2 linked regions of the Geobacillus stearothermophilus ATCC 12980 genome follow. The protein of the gene in region 1 binds, or shares a complex with, the protein of each later gene. Links are inferred from orthologs where the notes say so. Each region holds a gene or a part of one and is shown in the gene's direction. Other genes may lie near its edges.

Region 1 (10,936 bases):
GGAAGTGGCCGAACAAATCGCGGCGTTCCTCCCATAATTGACCAAGCGTCATCCCGGCAAACGGTCCGCGGGCGACGACTGTCTGTCCGTGCGGATGGGCGGACACCGCCCAGCATTCCCCTGTTTGCGAAGACGGAATGTCGTAGCCGAATCGTTCGGCGAGCTTCGTGCCGCCCCAAATCCGTTCTTGGAAGACAGGGGTGAGAAAAATCGGTTCAAAGTCCATGCGTCATCCCTCCCGAAAACATCATGTAACGTACAGTCCACTCTCATTTTCATCTTATCACGAAATGCGCGATCGGCAAATGAAAACGATAAGGGGGTTAGGAATATACGCTCCCAACCCCCATTGGAATTCAAGGTCGACATGTCCACTGCAACGATGTTCTGCATGCGCCGCCGTCTCGCGTCAGCGCGTCACTTCGTGTCATCAAGTTCAATGCACGCGAGCGGCTGTTTCGCCGGTCCTTCGATCACATCGCCATCGATCGAGAAGCGCGAGCCATGGCATGGACAGTCCCACGTCTTGTCGCCGCTGTTCCACTCCAGCTCGCAGCCCATATGGGTGCACGTCGTATCAACGACATGAAGCGTTCCCGCCTCGTCCTTATTAGGCGCCCGCCCGTTTCCCGTTGACCGAGACGACCGCCCCTTCTCCGCGCGCCAAATCTTGCGGCTGGCGAACAGCTAGTTCGATTTTTCCAACGATCAAGTGTTTGGCGACATCGAGGTTTGTCGTGAAAAATTGCCGCACGCTCGGGTCGGCGTAAAAGCGCGACGGAGAGTACAAGTCGCGATACCGGTTGTCGCGGCCGAGAATGAGGTCGGACAACATCATCCCCGCCGCTGTGCCGTTTGTCATCCCCCACTTCCGGTACCCTGTCGCGACATAAATGTTTGGCGTCCCTGCCGTCATCGGGCCGATATATGGCACTTTATCAAGCGTCGTCAAGTCTTGGGCCGACCAACGGTAACGAATGTCTTTTACCGTAAACAACTGCGAGGCGAACGAGGACAACGCCTCATAATGGCGCATTGTCGGCACCCCTTGGCCGGTCTTATGGTTTTCCCCGCCGATGAGAATAAGCGTCTCGCCATTTGCCGCTGCGGAACGGACCGAGCGCTTCGGGTTGTCGGCGCTCAAGTACATGCCTCCCGGGTATGGCTCTGCAGCTGTGATGGCAATGACATACGAGCGCTCAGCATACATGCGGGAAACATAAAATCCGCCGTCATAAAACGGAAAGTGGGAACAGACGGCGATGTGGTCGCATGTGACCCGCCGTTTGCTGCGCGTCACGACGGACAGCCGCTCTCCTTGTTCAATGTCGGCGACCGGCGTGTGCTCGTTCCACATATCCACAACCCTTTTCTTTTTTTGGCAATCGTCCGCAAGGAGAATAAAAGATGGTACAATAGAAAAAAAGAGGTCAAGACTGTTTTGCAAAAATAATGTTAAAGGAAGATCAAGAGTGAATAAATATACACATTCGTTTCATGAACGCGCCAATGGGTTGGCAGACAGCTTTATTTTAGAGCATTACAGCTTGAGCGAGCTCAATTTTGAGACCGTCAGCCATTACCGGGAGCAGTTTGCCCGCGCCAAACCGGGGCATCCATGGAACAGTCTTGAGACGAAAGAGTTTTTATACAAAATCGGCGCTTGGGGCAAGCTGCGCGACAGCAGCAAAGAAGGACTGACGCTCGCCGGACTCGTGATGTTCAGCGAAGAGCGGATCATTACCGAGGTGCTGCCGCAATATTTTTTAGAATACCGGGAATATGACGGTGCAAAGGCGGCAGGATGGGCGAAGCGGTTCACATCGCAGGATGGAACGTGGTCCGGCAACGCCTATGATTTTTATTTCCGCGTGTTGGCGGAGTTGGAGCGCCACGTTTGGCTTGAGGAAGGGCGTGATCTGCTCGCCGAGGCGCTCGCTAATGCCATCGTTCATGCCGATTACGGGGAAGAAGGCGGCATTACCGTTGAAAAAGAGGACGGGGCGTTTCGATTTGCCAACCCGGGCCGGTTCCGCCTGCCAATTGAAGCCGCTATGGCTGGACAAATGAGCAATCTGCGCAATCCGAACATCTTTAAAATGTTTTTGTTGATCGATGTATGCAAACGCGCAGGATCCGGTTTGAAGCGCATGCATGATTGGCAGGAACGGGCGCTTGTCCAGCCGGTCGATATTTTGCAGCAAATGAATCCAGACCGCACGATCGTGACGTTATGCCCATTGTTGTTTCCAGCTGAGGCGGGGGCGACAATTGAAACAGAAATCAATGAATCATTGCAACAGCAAGAACAAGCATGGATAGAACACGGTGCGGATCAACATGACGTGGACTTCGGAAGTAACGAGGCCAACTACGTAAATAAGGAGCTCAACTCCGTTATTATCGAACAAAACTCCGTAAACAACTCGAAAAACTCCTTGAATAGGGAGGCGAACTCCGTAAAAAACGAGGTTGACTCCGTAAATATCCCGACATGCTCCGTTAATAAAGGTGAAAACTCCGTTAATAAAACACCAAACTCCGTAAATAATGCTATATCTGTTGATGAAAGGGAGGAAGAAGAGAGAAACGAGTCGATCGATGAGCGGCTGTGGGAGATGGCAGAACTAGCACGTCGAAAAAAGCGGTTGGCTCCGGCGGTTATGGAAGAGATGATCGTCCGCCTGTGCTGCGAGCGACCGTTGCGGCTGAAAGAGTTGGCGACGCTGTTGGAACGGACGCCGGATGGGCTGCGCACCAACTACTTAGGGAAGCTGGTCGACGAAGGGAAAATCCGATTGAAATACCCGGATCAGCCGAACCACCCGCGCCAGGCGTACATCGGCGTCAAAGAAAGATGAGGGACGGGTTGTGCAGTTGCCAACAAATGAAAAGGAAACGGAGCTGACTCAAAAGTCCCTTTTTGATGAAATGTAACCGAAGTATGTGAAAGAGACCACCTCTGAAATCCTCGGTTTTACCGGGTTTTTCGTGTTGGTCTATTTTTCTATGTCGCCCCAGATAGGAGCATTACCGCTCTTTTGGGTCAGCCCCGTTTTGCTTCGCCATTATCCGGCTCGTGCTGAAAATGCCGTTGTTGCATGACGATAAAGCCGCAGTCAAGACGACGAAGTTAATGATTCCGGCAGCCGCATGAATGATAGTTTGTAAATGAACAATGTTTCCAAAATATTATTTATAGAATAGTTTGAATAGTTCAGGGAATGATCGAGATTGCCCAGCGGCATCCTATTTTGTACAATAGGAAAGCACAGGAGAAGAGGAACGGAGCGAAGGTGATCGACATGGAAGAACGGGACATGAAGACGTTTCTTGCCCAGCTGCAGCAAGAAGGGCTGCTGACCGAGCAGACGCGTCCGGTTTGGGAAATGATTTTGCCGAAACGATTAAAACGAATGTATGACGTTCTTAACGAGCGCACCCGTTATATTACGGTTTTGATTGAAGCGGTCGACGACCCGCACAATCAGGCAGCGGTGCTGCGGACAGCCGAGGCGTTCGGCGTTCAAGACATCCATATCGTCACGGGAAAAGCGCCATTTTCGCCAAACCGGCTCGTGACGCGCCATGCTGACCAATGGCTGACGCTTCACCGGCAGCCTGATATCGAAACCGCCATCAACGACTTAAAACAGCAAGGGTATCAAGTGTATGCCAGCTATCTTGGCGAGGGGACGATTCCTCTTTCCGACATCGATGTATCCAAACCGACGGCGCTTTTATTTGGCAACGAACATAGCGGCGTATCCGATGAGGCGCTGAAACTCGCAGACGGGACGTTCGTCATCCCGATGTACGGCTTCGTCCAAAGCTTTAACATTTCCGTTGCCGCGGCGCTGGCGCTGTACGATGTGACTGAGCGCGCGCGCCGCCAAGCCGGAACGCGCTATTATTTATCGTCGAATGAGAAAAAAGCGCTCTACCAACAATGGATGTGGCAAACGTTGAATCCGCGCATCCGCAAACAGCTTGAGCTGCAAGGGTATACCATTTAACTTCCCTCCGAAAGAAGTCTTCTACTTCTAAACGTGAAGGTGCGCCAGCACCAGTGAAAGTGGGAGATGAATGTCGGTTGGCGTTAGCCAACGAATAGGATAGAATATGGCTAGAACGGACACCTTCGGAACGAAGGGAAGCGTAAAGGGTTCTTGTGTGTGGCTTACCGTTCAGCGAACATACACAAGTCGCTTGAAGCCCCCGCCTCTAAGCGAAGCGTAGGTGGTGGGTAGTTCACATACAAGAAACGGCCGGATTTTTTGGAACGTAGGAATCCGGCCGTTTTTTTGATGGCTTTTTCTTCCTTCAATCCCTTTTCCCATCAATATTTCCCTGAACGAGGAAAACAAGTGACGATTTCTTGAACAATGATTGAACAGTTGGTGACAAATGTTTTGCTGATTTATGAACTTTTGCGTGTGTTGGTTTCAAATATTTTCAACTTTGATATGGTAGAAAACAAATAAATTATTGGATGGAAGACGCCCTGGATATCGGGGACGGATAAAGGGGGATACAGAGCGATGAAACAGGCGATATGGCGCGTCATGTTAGCCTTGCCGTTTTTGCTTTTGCTTGGTGGTTGCGTCGAGCGCACAGCGGTGTTAAATCCGCAAGGGCCGGTGGCGCGCATGCAGTATGATTTGATCATGTGGTCTGTCGGCTTTATGTTGTTCATTATTGTTGTTGTATTTACGTTGTTTGCCGTTTTTCTCATTCGTTATCGCGAGAAGCCGGAAAATGCCGGCTATGAGCCGCCGGATGAGGAAGGAAACACGTTGCTTGAAGTCGTCTGGACGGCCATTCCGATTTTGATTGTCGCTGCGCTCGCTGTTCCAACAGTGAAGGCGACGTTTGCATTGGAAAAGCCGCCGACCGAGAACGTGAAACCGATCACGATTCATGTGACGGCGGCGAACTGGAAATGGATTTTCAGCTATCCGGAAGAAAACATTGAAACGGTCAACTACGTCCATATTCCGGCCGGTGTGCCGGTCAAATTCAAGCTCACGTCCGTCGGACCGATGAATTCGTTTTGGGTGCCGGAGCTAGGCGGACAAAAATATGCGATGGACGGCATGGAGACAGAGCTGATTTTACAAGCTGATAAACCAGGATCGTATATGGGGCGGAGCGCCAACTTTTCCGGGGAAAAGTTCGCCCATATGGAATTTGAGGTTGTCGCCCAAACGGGAACGGACTTCCGCAAATGGATAAATGAAGTGAAACAAACCGCCCCGAAGCTCGATGAGGAAAAATACACACAAATTTTAAAACCGGGGCTTGTTGGGCGAATGACGTTTTCGAACACCCACTTGCAATGGATTGACCATGCGAAACAGAACAGCCATCATGGAGATGGAAAGCCAATGAAAAATGACGATCAACATGATGAAACGATGACAAACGGTCACCATCATGGGGAGTAGGAAAGGAGGAGCGAAAGATGAAATGGAGCGAGTTTTTCGTAACCGGAGAGCCGCTCATTTACGCGGCTGATGTCGCGATCGTTTTAACGATAATCGGCATTGTGTTCGTCTTGACGTATTTTAAAAAATGGAAATGGCTGTGGAACGAATGGCTCACTACCGTCGACCATAAAAAAATCGGCGTCATGTACATTATTTGCGCAGTTTTGATGCTCTTCCGCGGCGGCGTTGATGCGCTTTTGATGCGGGCGCAGCTGACCGCGCCGAACATGAAGTTTCTTGACGCGCAACATTATAATGAAATATTTACGACGCACGGGACGATTATGATCTTGTTTATGGCGATGCCGTTCATCATCGGTTTGATGAACATTGTCGTTCCGCTGCAAATTGGGGCGCGCGACGTCGCGTTTCCATATTTGAATGCGTTAAGCTTTTGGCTCTTTTTCTTCGGTGCGTTGCTGTTTAACATTTCATTCGTCATCGGCGGATCGCCGGACGCCGGTTGGACGGCGTACTTCCCGCTTGCCGGCAACGAATTCAGCCATGGCGTCGGCAACAACTATTACGCTGTCGCTTTACAAATTTCCGGGATCGGAACATTGATGACCGGGATCAACTTCCTTGTCACGATTTTAAAAATGCGTGCGCCGGGCATGACGTTGATGCGCATGCCGATGTTTACGTGGACGATTCTCATCACATGCGTGCTCATTATTTTCGCCTTCCCGGTGTTGACGGTCGCCTTGGCATTAATGACGTTCGACCGCGTATTTGGCACGCAATTTTTCACGATGGCCAACGGCGGCATGTCGATGCTCTGGGCGAACTTGTTCTGGATTTGGGGCCATCCGGAAGTGTATATCGTCATTTTGCCGTCGTTCGGCATTTTCTCGGAAGTGGTCAGCACGTTTGCGCAGAAACGGCTGTTCGGTTATAAGGCGATGGTCGGTTCGATCGTCGGCATTGCGTTTTTAAGCTTTATCGTTTGGGTGCACCACTTCTTTACGATGGGCGCAGGGCCGGCCGTGAACTCTGCCTTCTCGATCACGACGATGGCGATCGCGATCCCGACCGGGGTGAAAATTTTCAACTGGCTGTTTACGATCCGAAAAGGGAAAATTCGTTTTACAACCGCGATGCTTTGGTCGCTGGCGTTTATTCCGAACTTTGTCATCGGCGGCGTGACAGGCGTGATGCTGGCAATGGCCGCGGCCGATTATCAATACCATAACAGCTATTTTCTGATTGCCCATTTCCATTACGTGTTGATCGCGGGTACGGTGTTCGCCTGCTTTGCCGGTTTGCATTATTGTATCCGAAAATGTTCGGCCATATCTTGAATGAACGGCTTGGCAAGTGGACGTTTTGGCTGTTTATGATCGGCTTTAACATCTGCTTCTTCCCGATGTATTTCCTAGGATTGATGGGGATGACGCGCCGCATGTACACGTACTCGGCTGGTCTCGGCTGGACGCCGCTCAACGTCGTCGCGACGGTCGGGGCGGTGTTGATGGGCATCGGGTTTATCGTGCTTTGTTACAACATTTATTACAGCGCCCGCTACGGCGAGCGCGACATGACCGGCGACCCGTGGAACGGACGGACGCTTGAGTGGGCGACCGCGTCGCCGCCGGTGCATTACAATTTCCCGGTGACGCCGGTTGTCGAAGATGTGGACGCGTATTGGGTGATGAAGAAAAAGTATGGCGGCTTCCACGTGAAAGAAGAAGACTTGAAGCCGATCCATATGCCAAGCAACTCAGGACGCCCGTTTTGGATGTCGGTGGCGTTTTTCGTCGCCGGGTTCGGCCTTGTGTTCAAGTGGTTTGCGTTGGCTATCGTTGGTGCGTTGTTCATTGTGCTTGGATTGATTCTCCGCTCATTTGAAGACGATGATGGCTACCATATTCCGGTTGACGAAATCAAACGGACGGAACGAGCGGTGCGGAAGGGGGCGTGACGAATGGGAGAAGCTGCACATCGCTATGAGGAAACGGTGCCGCTGGAGTATCGGACGCAAGAAAGTCGGTTGAACATATTGGGTTTCTGGATTTTCCTCGGGGCGGAAGTCGCGCTGTTTGCGACGCTGTTTGCGACATATCTCGTCTTGTTCCAACGGACCGGCTCGGGGCCGACGGCAGCGGAGCTGTTTGAGGTAAAAGACGTTTTGATCGAAACGTTGTTGCTGTTGACGAGCAGTTTCACATGTGGGTTGGCCATTTTTGAAATGCGCCGCGGCCGCATGAGCGGGCTGATCGCTTGGCTGCTCGTGACGCTTCTGCTTGGGTTGGGGTTTATTACGGTTGAAATTCGCGAGTTCATCCATTACGTCCATGAAGGAGCGACGATGCAGACGAGCGCATTTTTATCAAGCTTTTTCGTGCTCGTCGGCACGCACGGCGCCCACGTCAGTGTAGGGATTGGCTGGATGATTTTGATCATCATCCAGCTTCTCCAGCGCGGCTTTACGCCGAAAACAGCGCGCAAAGTGTTTATTGTCAGCTTGTACTGGCACTTTTTGGACGTCGTTTGGATTTTCATCTTCACGCTCGTCTATTTGTTAGGGATGGTGATCTAACATGGGCGCAAACAGCCATCGCGAATCATTTCCGTGGAAACATATTATTGGGTTTTTGTTGTCGCTCGTCTTGACGTTTGCGGCTCTTTGGGTGGCGCTCTCGTCTGGGCTGCCGCTTAAAGCCGTGATCGTCATCATCGTCTTGTTCGCGATCATCCAAGCGAGCTTGCAGCTGTTTCTATTCATGCACGTCAACGAAAGCGACAGCGGCAAAGTGCAAACGTTCAACATGGTATACAGCTTCTTTATTGCTGTTGTCGTTGTCGCCGGTTCGATTTGGGTGATGCAGTTTGTGTTGTAAAGCGAGGCTGGCCGGGGTTCGGCCGGCTTTTTATGTTCAGAAGGGCTTTTGTGGTGTCATAGATGCCTGAAATGGGGGAGCCGTTGACGGAACATTGAAGAGATGGAGAGGCAACGTGGTTGCATTATAGGGGGCATGATATGTGCCTAAAAAAGTCGTCTTGCCTCAAACAGGCAAGACGACGTTTTACAGCACTTTTGATAAAAACGCTTTCGTCCGCTCATGCTGCGGGTGGTCGAACAAGTCTTCCGGCTTCCCTTCCTCGACAATGTAGCCGCCGTCCATAAACAGGACGCGGTCGCCGACTTCACGGGCAAAGCCCATCTCGTGGGTGACGACGACCATCGTCATCCCTTCATTGGCCAGCTGCTTCATGACCGAGAGCACTTCCCCGACCATTTCCGGGTCAAGCGCTGACGTCGGCTCGTCAAACAGCATGATTTTCGGTTCCATGGCCAATGCCCGGGCGATGGCGACGCGCTGCGCCTGTCCACCGGAGAGGGAGTCCGGGTAGACGTGCGCTTTGTCTTGCAGCCCGACTTTGGCGAGCAGCTCCATCGCCTTCGCTTCCGCTTTTTCACGCGGCCATTTCCGCACTTTCATCGGTGCCAGCGTGATATTGTTCAGCACCGTCATATGCGGAAACAAGTTAAAGCGCTGGAACACCATTCCGACTTCTTCCCGCACTTTATTTAAGTTCGTGTCTTTCGCCTTTAAATTAATGCCGTCAATAATAATTTCACCTTCATCGAAATCCTCAAGCAAGTTTAAACAGCGTAAAAACGTCGATTTTCCCGACCCCGATGGGCCGATGACGACCACGACTTCTCCTTCGCGAATATGGACATCGATTCCTTTTAAAACTTGGAGCGAACCGAACGATTTTTTCAGCTGGCGTACGTCAATCATTGGGTCGAATACTTCCTTTCAAGATAGTGTGACAGTTTGCTTAACGAAAGCGTTAAGAGCAAATAGATGAACGCCACTGTTAAATACGGCTCCCAAACACGGTAATACTCACCCGCGGCCGATTTCCCCCAATACATGATTTCCGGGGCGGCGATGACCATCCCAAGCGACGAATCTTTAATTAAGACGATAAACTCGTTCGCAAACGGCGGAATCATTCGCTTTAACGCCTGCGGCAAAATAATGTAGCGCATCGCCTGCGCATGCGTCATCCCAAGCGAGCGGGCCGCTTCCATTTGCCCTTTGTCGATCGACTGGATGCCGGCGCGGAAAATCTCGGCCACATACGCGGCCGAGTTGAGCGACAGCGAGACGGCCAGGGAAGCGACGGCATTTGGCTGGGCGAAAAAGAGCGGCATGGCGCCGAAATGGACGAGCAAAATTTGCACGACAAGCGGCGTACCGCGGAAAAAGTTAATGTACCACGAAAACGGCAAACGAATAATCGGGTTGGACGACATTTTGCCAAGGCCGATGAACAGGCCGAGAATGAGGCCGAACACGATGCCGGCTAATGATACGCCGATCGTTACGAGCAGCCCTTGCCAAAAGTAAGGGGCGTATTCAACAATAATATCAAAACGAAAATCCATCGATCTCACCTTTCTCTAAGAAAAATGCGTAACTTGCTAGCAGTTACGCATTTTTCTATGTTCGTGCGCTTATTGTTGTTGTTTTAAGCCTTCCATATTCGGTTCTTTGCCAAACCATTTTTTGTAAATATCTGCATATTTGCCGCTGTCGATCACTTTTTGCAATGCTTCGTCCACTTTGGCTTTCAATTCGCTTTCTTTCGGGAAGATCATGCCGTAGTATTCCGAAGCGAAGTTTTGTGGATCTTCAATGACTTGCAATTTTTTGTCCGGATTGTTTTTCATGTATTCGTTTGCCACCGCGTTGTCCGTGATGACAGCATCAACACCGCCGTTTAGCAGTTCCATAATGGCAACAACACTCGTTTCGAATTTTTTAATATGATCGCCTTTGCCAAATAGCTTCTCCGCAGCTTCTTGACCGGTTGTCGCGTTTTGAACGCCGATCGTTTTCCCTTTTAAGTCAAGGGCGTTTTTCACCGGGCTGCCTTGTTTGACTAAGATGACTTGTGTTGCTTCAAAGTACGGAGCTGAGAAATCATAAGATTGTTTCCGTTCGTCCGTAATCGTAATGCCGGAAATGCCCATGTCGATTTCTTTGCTTTGCAGCGAAGCGAACAGCGGATCCCAGCCGATGTTTTTTAATTCATAATCCAAGCCGGCTTCTTTCATCACCGCATCCAAAAGGTCGGCGTCAAACCCAACAATTTTTCCTTTTTGCATATATTCAAATGGCGCAAACGACGCGTCCGTCCCGACGGTGATTTTTTGCTTCCCTTCTTTTTCAGCGCCTGACGGAGAGCTTGTTTCTGTCGACTTGCCACAAGCGGCGAGCGCCATAAACAACGCAGCAACGACCGCTACGATCAAACCTTTCTTCATTTTTAACATCCTATAAAATCCCCCTTTGGAATCATTGTCGATGAACGATTATCATACTATCAATATTTTTGTTATTATGCAATAGGTTTTATAAAAATAATTGTTTGAACATTTTGGCACGCCGTATAAATGGGGAAAAGGCGCATTTTTCAATGTTTTTCGC
Region 2 (10,944 bases), 1.9 Mb from region 1 along the record:
TAAAAACTATCCCGACAACGTCATCCGCGAGTTCGTCGACAAATCAGCGCAAGCCGGCATCGATGTCTTCCGCATTTTTGACAGCTTAAACTGGGTGAAAGGAATGACGGTGGCGATCGATGCCGTCCGGCAAAGTGGTAAAATCGCCGAGGCCGCCATTTGCTACACCGGCGACATTTTGGACCCGAGCCGGCCGAAGTACAACTTGGACTATTACAAGTCGCTCGCCAAAGAGCTCGAGCAAGCCGGAGCGCACATTTTGGGCATTAAAGATATGGCAGGGCTTTTGAAGCCGCAGGCGGCGTACGTACTCATTTCCGCGCTTAAGGAAACGGTCGATATTCCGATCCATTTGCATACGCACGATACGAGCGGCAACGGCATTTACACGTACGCCAAAGCGATTGAAGCGGGTGTGGACATTGTTGATGTCGCCGTCAGCTCGATGGCCGGCTTGACGTCGCAGCCGAGCGCTAATACGCTCTACTATGCGTTGGAAGGAACGGAGCGGGCGCCGGAAGTTGACATTTATGGCTTGGAGCAGTTGGCCCGCTATTGGGAAGATGTGCGCAAGTTTTATCAGGAGTTTGAAAGCGGCATGAACGCCCCGCATACGGAAGTATACATGCACGAGATGCCGGGCGGCCAATACAGCAATTTGCAGCAGCAAGCGAAAGCGGTCGGCCTCGGCGACCGCTGGGATGAAGTGAAAGAAATGTACCGCCGTGTGAACGACTTGTTCGGCGATATCGTCAAAGTGACGCCATCATCGAAAGTCGTCGGCGACATGGCGCTGTATATGGTGCAAAACAACTTGACCGAACAAGACATTTTTGAGCGCGGCGAAACGCTCAACTTCCCGGATTCGGTCGTCGAGTTTTTCGAAGGCTATTTAGGACAGCCGCACGGCGGATTTCCGAAAGAGCTGCAGCGCATCATTTTGAAAGGGCGCGAACCGATCACCGTCCGCCCGGGTGAGCTGCTTGAGCCGGTTGACTTCGAGCAAATCAAGCGGGAGCTGCATGACAAGCTCGGCCGCGAAGTGACCGACTTTGACGCCATTGCCTATGCGCTTTATCCGAAAGTGTTTTTAGAATATGCCGACACGGTCGAAAAATACGGCGATATTTCCGTGCTCGATACACCGACGTTCCTGTACGGCATGCGCCTCGGCGAGGAAATTGAAGTGGAGATTGAACGCGGCAAAACGCTCATCGTCAAGCTCGTGTCGATCGGCCAACCGCAGGCCGATGGCACGCGCGTCGTCTACTTCGAGCTGAACGGCCAGCCGCGCGAAGTCATCATCCGCGATGAGAGCATCAAAGCGGCCGTTGCTGAGCGCATCAAGGCCGACCGGACGAATCCGAACCATATTGCGGCGACGATGCCGGGTACGGTTGTGAAAGTGCTTGTCGAAAAAGGGGAGAAAGTGGATAAAGGCGACCATTTGATGGTCACGGAAGCGATGAAAATGGAAACGACGGTGCAGGCGCCGTTTGCTGGCATTGTCAAAGACATTTACGTCAAAAGCGGCGATGCCATTCAGGCGGGCGACTTGCTGATTGAGCTATCCAAATAATGAAAAAGGGATGTCCGCGTTTTTGTGGGCATCCCTTTTTCTCTGCAGCGGATTACCGCCATTTCAGCACGGTTGGCGCTGTTTCCTCGGGCGGGTGAGCCATCGTTTTTCCCGGCGCACGGCGGGTGCGCAGCGCCAAGAGCAGCAAGTAGCTGAGCACGCCGAACAGGCAGGAGATAAAAAACGCGTGCGCCAGAGCCACGTATAAGTTCAACTGAGTGAACACAACGAGCGCCCCAGTTGTCATCTGGGCGAGGACGAGAAAAAGAGCAATGATCCATCCATAGTAGATAACCGGTTGGCTTCGGTAATGACGGATGGCGTGCAGCGCCGCGATGGCGATCCAGATGACGATCAGCCCCGCCGCCAGCCGATGGCCCATTTGCACCCATTCGTGAAACTGCACCGGGAAAGGACGCGTTTTCGCGCACAGCGGCCAGCTTGGACAGGCGAGGCTGGCGTTCGTATGGCGGACGAGCGCCCCGGTATAGACGACAATGTACGAGTAAATAATGATCCCGTAAATATGAACGCGCATCGGCCTGTCAAGCGTAAGCGAGACGGCGGAAAACGTTTTGTCCGCTTCAAAAATGAGCAGCGTCAACAGCAGCACAGCGGCAAATGAGATGAGCGAAATGCCGAAATGCAGGGCCAACACAAAATCGGACTGCCCCCAGACGACCGCGGCGGCGCCGATTAATCCTTGCAGGACGAGAAAAACGAATGAGACGACTGCCAAAAACTTTGTCTCCCGCATATGGCCGATGACCCGCCATGCCCAAACGGAAAGAATGAGCACCATGATGCCGGCAAGCCCGGAGACAAGGCGATGGCTCAGCTCAATGACCAGTTCAGGCGTAATGTCATCCGGCACCCACTGGCCGTTGCACAGCGGCCATGATCGGCCGCACCCCATGCCGGAGCCGGTTTTCGTCACGAGCGCTCCGCCGATCAGCACAAACAGCATGACCACGGTTGTCGCGGCCGCAAACCATTTTAATGAACGTTGCAAAATCTTCACCTTCTTGTATTGAGGAATTATGATTTTGTCCATATTTAGTAAAAAGTGGTGCAGTTGATAACGGCCAACGATGTTCCAAACCAAATCTATTTTACACGATGACCACCGGAAACACAAAATGACGTGGTAAGATGTTTCATGGACTCTCTCCCTCCTGTTTTATGGATGTTGGTCATCACCATCATAGCAGGGAGAGAGTCCTTTTTGCATGACATTTGCTTTTTTCTACCGCGCTTCGCTTGGTGGCCCCGACGAGCGTCGCGAACAAAAGTTCGCAACCCTCGTCGGGGATCATTTCGGAATGTCACCCACAAATATTTTACTCACACTTTGCATATTGAATAAGTCGATTAAGTTTACTAGAAATATTAATGGGATAGGCAAACGGGCCGGTTTCGCCTAACGGATTCAAAAATTTGACACAAATTATTCAAAAAAAGTTCACATGATGAGAAAAAAATGTGATTTAATATATAGAGAAATAAACCTGCCTAGTTCTTTTGTTTTTTTGTTTTCGTATTTCGGGCATTGGAGCCAAGATCACGGCGTCTGCCCGCCGGGCGGCGCAATGAGGAGGAACAGGAGACATGGCCGAATTGAAAGCGGTGCACCAGGATGCGGCCGATGCCGGTCATCGCTCGCATGTGAGCGTCAAGACAGTTTGGAGAGAGTTATCGTCTGTTGTGAAAATCGGAATCGTCAATTCGAATTTGATTACGACGTTCGCCGGGATGTGGCTGGCGTTTTATTTTACTGGGGAACACTTTTTGGAGAACCTGCATCTTGTTTTTTTCACGCTGTTTGGGGCAGCGCTTGTCATCGCAGGTTCATGCGCCATTAACAACTACATTGACCGCGACATCGATCAATATATGGAGCGGACGAAAGTGCGGCCGACGGTAACTGGAACGATGGAGCCGCGGCGCGTACTTTGGCTCGGAGTTGCCCTGGTCGCCGTCGGCACGATGAGCTTGCTCATAACAACGGTTACGGCAGCGGTGGTCGGGCTCATTGGCATGGTGACGTACGTCTTTTTCTATACGCTTTGGACGAAGCGCCATTATACGCTCAACACTGTCGTCGGCAGCATTTCCGGCGCCGTGCCGCCGGTGATCGGCTGGACCGCGGTTGACCCAAGTTTCCATGTCGTCCCGCTTGTTCTCTTTTTGATCATGTTTTTATGGCAGCCGCCGCATTTTTTGGCGTTGGCGATGAAGAGGTGCGAGGAGTACCGGGCTGCCGGCATTCCGATGCTGCCGGTCGTTCACGGCTTCGCCATGACAAAACGGCAAATCATCGTCTGGGTGGCCTGTTTGCTGCCGCTGCCGTTTTATTTGTTCTCGCTCGGCGCGCCGTTTTTAACGGTCGCGACGCTGCTGAACATCGGCTGGCTGTTTTTGGGGCTGTGGGGCTTGAAAATGAAAGATGACTTAAAGTGGGCGAAATGGATGTTCGTCTATTCGCTCAACTATTTGACAATTCTATTCGTGGCGATGGTGATCGCCACCTTATGGTAAACGTTTGAAATTCTTTCATCTCTTTCATCATGAAAGAATTTGTATATATTTCTACATCAAAGAAAGAGGGGTTTGATTAGGCTATGAACAAAGGGCTGCGTAACTGGCGCTTACTTTCTTTGTTTGGAATGATGGCGCTGTTGCTCGCCGGCTGCGGCAAGCCGTTTTTGTCGACGCTCCAGCCTGCCGGCGAAGTAGCGGACATGCAGTACTCGCTCATGTTGCTGAGCACGTCGATCATGGTGCTCGTCATTGTCGTTGTAGCGATTATTTTCGTCTATGTTGTCATCCGCTTCCGGCGGCGCAAGGGGGAAGAAAACAAAATTCCGAAGCAAGTGGAAGGAAGCCATAAACTAGAAATTATTTGGACTGTCATTCCAATCATCCTCTTGCTGATTTTGGCGGTGCCGACGGTATCGGCGACGTTTAAGCTGGCGGATGTCAAGCCGATGAATGACAAGAACCGTGATAAAGACACGGTTGTGGTCAACGTGCGCGCCAACTTGTATTGGTGGGAGTTTGAGTACCCGGATTACGGCATTATTACGAGCCAAGATTTAGTCGTGCCGACGAATGAAAAAGTGTATTTCAACTTGGTCGCGTCGGATGTCAAACACTCGTTCTGGATTCCGGCGGTCGGTGGAAAAATGGATACAAATACGGACAACAAAAACCAGTTCTGGCTTGTCTTTGACCAAGAAGCGACAGATAAAGCCGGCGGCGTCTTTTACGGCAAATGTGCGGAGCTTTGCGGGCCGTCGCATGCCTTGATGGATTTCAAAGTGCGTCCGTTGCCGCGCACGGAGTTTGATGCTTGGGTCGAAAAAATGCAAAATGCAAAAAAACCGGTTGTGACGGATCCGGTTGCCAAACAAGGCGAGGCGATTTTCAACAAAAGCTGTATCGGCTGCCATGCCGTGTCGCCGGTAGACAAGCGTCCGGAACAGGCACGCACAGCGCCGAACTTGGCGAACTTTGGCGATCGCGAACGAATTGCCGGCATTTTAGAACACAATGAAGAAAACTTGAAAAGATGGCTGCGTGATCCCGAAAGCATAAAGCCTGGAAACAAAATGACAGGTACATATGGCGAACTGACAGAAGAGCAGATTGATGCGTTGACGAAATATTTAATGAGCTTAAAAGTGGAATAAGGTATAAAAGGGAGGTTTCACTGTGAGTACGATCACTCGCAAAAAGGGTGTCGGCGCCGTTTTATGGGATTACTTGACAACAGTCGATCATAAAAAAATCGCCCATCTGTATCTAATCGCCGGAGGATTTTTCTTCCTGCTTGGCGGTCTTGAGGCGCTGTTCATCCGCATTCAGCTCGCGAAGCCGAACAACGATTTCCTTGTCGGCGGCTTGTATAACCAAGTGCTGACGATGCATGGAACGACGATGATTTTCTTGGCTGCGATGCCGCTTGTTTTCGCCTTTATGAACGCAGTCGTGCCGCTGCAGATCGGCGCGCGCGACGTTGCGTTCCCGTTCTTGAACGCGCTCGGATTTTGGCTCTTTTTCTTCGGCGGCCTGTTTTTAAACTGTTCGTGGTTTTTAGGAGGCGCGCCGGACGCCGGTTGGACGTCGTACGCATCGCTAGCGCTCGATTCGAAAGCGCACCACGGTGTCGACTTTTACACGCTCGGATTGCAAATTTCCGGTATTGGAACGTTGATAGGCGGGATTAACTTCCTTGTCACGATCATCAACATGCGCGCTCCGGGCATGACGTTTATGCGCATGCCGATGTTCACATGGGCGACGTTTGTAACGTCGGCGCTTATCTTGTTTGCATTCCCGCCGCTGACGGTTGCTTTGATTTTCATGATGATGGACCGGTTGTTTGGCGGCAACTTCTTTAACCCCGCTGCCGGTGGTAATACGATTATCTGGGAGCACTTATTCTGGGTGTTTGGACATCCGGAAGTTTACATTCTTGTTTTGCCGGCATTCGGTATTTTCTCGGAAATTTTCGCGACGTTCTCGCGCAAACGCCTATTCGGTTATTCGTCAATGGTGTTTGCGACCGTGCTCATCGCGTTCTTAGGCTTCATGGTGTGGGCGCACCATATGTTCACCGTCGGGATGGGACCGATTGCGAACGCCATCTTTTCTGTCGCAACGATGACGATTGCGGTGCCGACCGGGGTGAAAATTTTTAACTGGCTGTTTACGATGTGGGGCGGAAGCATCAAATTTACGACGCCAATGCATTATGCGGTGGCGTTTATTCCGTCGTTCGTCATGGGCGGGGTGACCGGGGTCATGTTGGCGTCGGCGGCGGCGGATTATCAATACCATGACAGCTATTTTGTTGTTGCGCACTTCCATTACGTCATTGTCGGTGGGGTTGTGTTCGCTTTGCTTGCCGGCACGCATTATTGGTGGCCGAAAATGTTTGGCCGCATGCTGAATGAAACGCTCGGCAAAATGACGTTCTGGCTGTTCTTTATCGGTTTCCATTTGACATTCTTTATCCAGCACTTCCTCGGCTTGATGGGGATGCCGCGCCGCGTCTTTACGTATTTGCCGAACCAAGGATGGGAAACCGGCAACTTGATCAGCACGGTTGGGGCATTCTTTATGGCAGCCGCGACGGTTATTTTACTTATTAACATTGTGATTACGACGGTAAAAGGCGAAAAAGCGGCGGGGGATGCATGGGGCGACGGCCGCACGCTCGAATGGGCGATCGCTTCGCCGCCGCCGGTGTACAACTTCGCTCAAACGCCGCTCGTCCGCGGGCTTGATGCTTTCTGGCTCGAAAAAATGGAAGGCAAAAAAGAATTGACGCCGGCTGAACCGCTTGGTGACATTCATATGCCCAATTCGTCGTTCTTGCCGTTTGTCATTTCGTTTGGACTGTTTGTTGCAGCATTCGGCTTTACGTACCATAATGACGCCGGATGGGGCTTGCCGGTCGGCATTCTCGGCCTGCTGATCACACTCGGTTCGATGTTGCTGCGTTCGGTGATCGATGACCATGGCTTCCATATCCATAAAGAAGAAGTGCTTGAGCTTGAGAAGAAGGGGGCGAACGCCTGATGCATGCGGAAGAAAAACTGACAGCCGAGACGTTTCCGGCGGCGCCGGAACGCGCCACCCTTGAAGGGAAAAACAAGTTTCTCGGTTTTTGGCTGTTTTTAGGCGGAGAGACGGTGCTGTTCGCCTCTCTCTTTGCCACCTATTTGGCGCTCAAAGACAAAACGAACGGCGGCCCTTCGGCAGAGGAGCTGTTCCAAATGCCGATCGTATTTATGGCGACCATGCTGCTGCTAACCAGCAGCTTGACGAGCGTGTATGCCATTTATCATATGAAAAACTTTGATTTTAAAAAGATGCAGCTCTGGTTTGGCATTACCGTTTTGCTTGGCGCCGGCTTTTTGGGCTTGGAAATTTACGAGTTCAATGAATATGTGCATGAAGGCCATAAGTTTACGACGAGCGCCTTCGCGTCCGCCTTTTACACGCTCGTCGGCACGCACGGCGCCCACGTTGCGTTTGGATTGCTTTGGATTTTAACATTGATGATTCGCAATGCCAAGCGCGGGTTAAACTTATATAATGCCCCGAAGTTTTACGTCGCGAGCCTTTATTGGCACTTTATCGACGTCGTCTGGGTGTTCATTTTTACCGTCGTATATTTAATGGGAATGGTGGGGTGAACGTATGGCGAACCAAACGAACTCCGGAAATGAACGCGTCGATTTGGCATACCGTCGCCGCAAAAATGCGGAAGAGATGCGCCATCAACTGATTGCATTCGTTTTGATGATTTTGTTGACGCTCATTGCCTTCGCCGCCGTTGGTTACGAAGAGTTTTCCCATTGGTTTGTCGTTCCGTTTATTTTGTTGCTTGCCGCTGTGCAAGTGGCGTTCCAGCTTTATTATTTCATGCATATGAGCCATAAAGGCCACGAATTCCCGGCGATGTTTATTTACGGCGGTGTGGCGGTTATGCTTCTACTTGTTTGGGCGTTTACAACAGTTATTTGGTGGTAAGAAAAGGGGGAATCGGTTTTGCGCCGGTTTCCCCTTTTTCAATAGCCTTGGCGCGGCGTCGTGTAGTATAATGGGAAAGGACAAATCAGGAGGGGATTCGTATGTTTCAATCGCTGCAAATGTTTGGCCCCGTCGCCCTTTGGAGTCCGTTTTTTTTGCTTGTGTTAGCGGCGGTTGCGTTGCTGTACATTGGGATCACCGGGCCATGGCGGCAGCGCTTTGGCCTTGATGATCCGGTTCCGGGCAAACAGAAGGCGTACTTTTTGGTCGGCATCGCGCTCCTTTACGTATGCAAAGGTTCGCCGCTTGATCTGCTCGGCCATTTATCGTTTACTGCTCATATGGTGCAAATGGCGGTGCTGTATTTGATCGTGCCGCAATGTTTCATTTTAGGCATTCCGGCGCCGCTGTATGAGCGCCTCTTCCGTTTCGCCGCGGTGCGCCGCCCGTTTCAGCTGCTGACGAAGCCGGTCATCGCTCTACTGCTGTTTAACGGCTTGTTTTCGCTTTACCATGTGCCGATGATTTTTGACACCGTTAAAATGAATATGATTTTGCACGCTGTCGTCACTACGGTCATTTTTGTCGCCGCGTTTTGCATGTGGTGGCCGCTTGTCAACAAGCTGCCTGATTGGCAAACGTTGTCGGGATTGAAAAAAATGGGCTACATTTTCGCCAATGGTATGCTGTTGACGCCGGCTTGCGCGCTGATCATTTTTACGGACACGCCGCTTTATGCGACGTACACCGACCCGAAGGCATGGATGGCTTCTTTGGCGCTTTGCGTGCCGCAAGGGACTTTGGCGTCGCTTGATTTGACAGGCCCGCAAATGTTCTTGTCGATGTCGCCGTTTCATGACCAACAGCTCGGCGGGGTATTGATGAAAATTATTCAAGAAATCGTATACGGGATCATGCTGTTCGTTGTTTTCAGCGAATGGTATCGGAAAGAGCGGGAAAAAGAACCGAACATGGGTATGGAGCCGCGGCCGACGAAATTGTAAACCGGTGTTGGCTGCAAGGGGATGAGTTGAAAGGAAAGGGAGAGAACGGATGGCGATTTTACCGACGATCAGCACAAGTTGCATCGTGATCAGCGCTTTGCTTGTTGCTTACGGCTGGTATTTGATCAGCCGCAAACGGACGGAAGCGCATAAAAAGGTGATGTTGGCCGCCGCCGTCTTTGCGCTGTTGTTTTTTATCATTTACATGTCGCGGACGTTGTTTATTGGCAATACGAGCTTCGGCGGACCGGAGAATGTCAAAGTCTATTATACGGTGTTTCTTATTTTCCATATCATGTTGGCGACAGTGGGAGCCGTATTTGGCCTTGTGACGATCTGGACGGGGCTGAAAGACAGCCGCTCCCGCCATCGCCGGCTTGGGCCGGTGACGAGCATTATTTGGTTCGGCAGCGCTTCGACGGGGGTCATCGTGTATTTGCTTCTTTACGTCCTGTACCCGGGTGGGCAGACGACCTCGCTGATTAAAGCAGTGCTCGGATTTTAGAGGCAAGTGGCATCGGCCGGCCGGATCGCATAACATAACAAAAATAGCTCATACGCTGCGGGGGGGGGGGAGTGCGGTGAAGACGTTCCGGCATCGGAAGCGGAGCGCCGTAGAAGCGACGCTGTTGACGATTGTCATGATGTGTGTGCGGGAATGGGAAGACGTTGTAATGGACGATTGCGAAATATTTGTAGCTGTTTCACAAGAGGACCGCTGCCGCATCAGCGTGAAGCTATCCGTCCGGTATGGGGCGTCGGTACTCGCGGTTTGCCGGCAGCTGCAGCAGCAAATTGCTGAGGAGATCGCCGCGATGACGCCATACAGCGCCGAGTCGGTCGATGTGACGGTCAAACGGCTTGTCGCGACGTAAAAACGCATGAGAAAAGAGCTCTCATGCGTTTTTTCTTTACTCTTTCGTCTTTTCAATTTCGCGTTTGACTTGCTCCAATACTTTTTGGCATTGGCCGACAAGGGAAGATGGAAAATGCTCATCTTCGCCATATTCAACGCCATGCGGATAGTAATGTTTCCCTAAAATCGGTGTGAGCAGTTTAATGAGTGCATAGCGCGAGTCGACATCCCCTTCGATCGCGTACCCTTGAACACGCAAATAGTATGTTCCCTCTTTAATCACGTATTTCCGGTCGTATGTGACCCGTTCGTAATCCCACTGCGCCGCGCGTACAAAACCGTGGCGCGCCATGATGTCATCAAGGAGGGACAGTTCAACCGTTTGATTTTCAAGACCGCTATTGTCAAATTTCATGTTTCTTCCTCCTAACAACGCAGGTATGTAAAGCGCCAAAAAGGAAATCGTCCCCTCATTTATAATAGTACGAAAACGGTTTGCATTTCAACGAATTGTTTGCCATTGTTTCTGTTTTGCTTGCATTTTTTCTCGCTGCCGGATGCACAATAAAAGCAGAAAGGAGAGACGGACAATGCAAACGGTTCGGGACATCATGTCGACGGATGTACAATATTGCACCCCGCTTGACAACATGTATGAAGTGGCTGTAAAAATGCGTGAATTTAATGTTGGCGCCATTCCGATCGTCGATCAAGGCCGCCTCGTCGGAATGATTACGGACCGCGATTTAGTCGTGCGCGGCATCGCGGAAAAACATCCGGGTTCAACGGCGGTGACCGAAGTGATGAGCCGCGAGCTGGTGACGGTGTCGCCGGACGATTCCGTGCAAAAAGCGGCGGACATCATGGCGCGCCATCAAATTCGCCGTCTCCCGGTCGTTGAAGGCGGCCGTTTAGTCGGCATCGTTGCCCTCGGCGACTTGGCGACGAACCGTTATTCGGAT

The links.
Region 2: the proteins of qoxA (region 1) and ctaD are in contact, whole or in part, in a solved structure (PDB 7CUB), measured with the Escherichia coli proteins. The link is inferred for Geobacillus stearothermophilus ATCC 12980 from one-to-one orthologs.

What each region holds. Positions count from the first base shown.
Region 1 is NZ_CP128494.1:2,786,885-2,797,820, reverse strand. The notes cover bases 3,616-6,494. They hold qoxA (cytochrome aa3 quinol oxidase subunit II), read left to right. Parts: upstream 3,616-4,541; coding sequence 4,542-5,447; downstream 5,448-6,494. Other genes in these bases: QSJ10_RS15160 (TrmH family RNA methyltransferase), read left to right, coding at 3,616-4,016. In the rest of the region: manA (mannose-6-phosphate isomerase, class I), read right to left, coding at 1-226; QSJ10_RS15165 (DUF8451 domain-containing protein), read left to right, coding at 1,473-2,861; more of QSJ10_RS15160, read left to right, coding at 3,306-3,615; qoxC (cytochrome aa3 quinol oxidase subunit III), read left to right, coding at 7,414-8,028; qoxD (cytochrome aa3 quinol oxidase subunit IV), read left to right, coding at 8,030-8,329; QSJ10_RS15135 (amino acid ABC transporter ATP-binding protein), read right to left, coding at 8,516-9,238; QSJ10_RS15130 (amino acid ABC transporter permease), read right to left, coding at 9,235-9,891; QSJ10_RS15125 (basic amino acid ABC transporter substrate-binding protein), read right to left, coding at 9,961-10,782. UniProt on the Escherichia coli protein: Cytochrome bo(3) ubiquinol terminal oxidase is the component of the aerobic respiratory chain of E.coli that predominates when cells are grown at high aeration.
Region 2 is NZ_CP128494.1:892,977-903,920, forward strand. What follows is about bases 4,843-7,729. They hold ctaD (cytochrome c oxidase subunit I), read left to right. Parts: upstream 4,843-5,293; coding sequence 5,294-7,165; downstream 7,166-7,729. Other genes in these bases: coxB (cytochrome c oxidase subunit II), read left to right, coding at 4,843-5,271; ctaE (cytochrome c oxidase subunit III), read left to right, coding at 7,165-7,729. In the rest of the region: pyc (pyruvate carboxylase), read left to right, coding at 1-1,579; QSJ10_RS04855 (COX15/CtaA family protein), read right to left, coding at 1,632-2,591; cyoE (heme o synthase), read left to right, coding at 3,188-4,117; more of coxB, read left to right, coding at 4,201-4,842; more of ctaE, read left to right, coding at 7,730-7,785; ctaF (cytochrome c oxidase subunit IVB), read left to right, coding at 7,790-8,122; cytochrome c oxidase assembly factor CtaG, read left to right, coding at 8,224-9,126; QSJ10_RS04890 (DUF420 domain-containing protein), read left to right, coding at 9,176-9,631; QSJ10_RS04895 (Asp23/Gls24 family envelope stress response protein), read left to right, coding at 9,708-10,001; QSJ10_RS04900 (YugN family protein), read right to left, coding at 10,038-10,397; QSJ10_RS04905 (CBS domain-containing protein), read left to right, coding at 10,573-10,944. UniProt on the Escherichia coli protein: Cytochrome bo(3) ubiquinol oxidase is the terminal enzyme in the aerobic respiratory chain of E.coli that predominates when cells are grown at high aeration.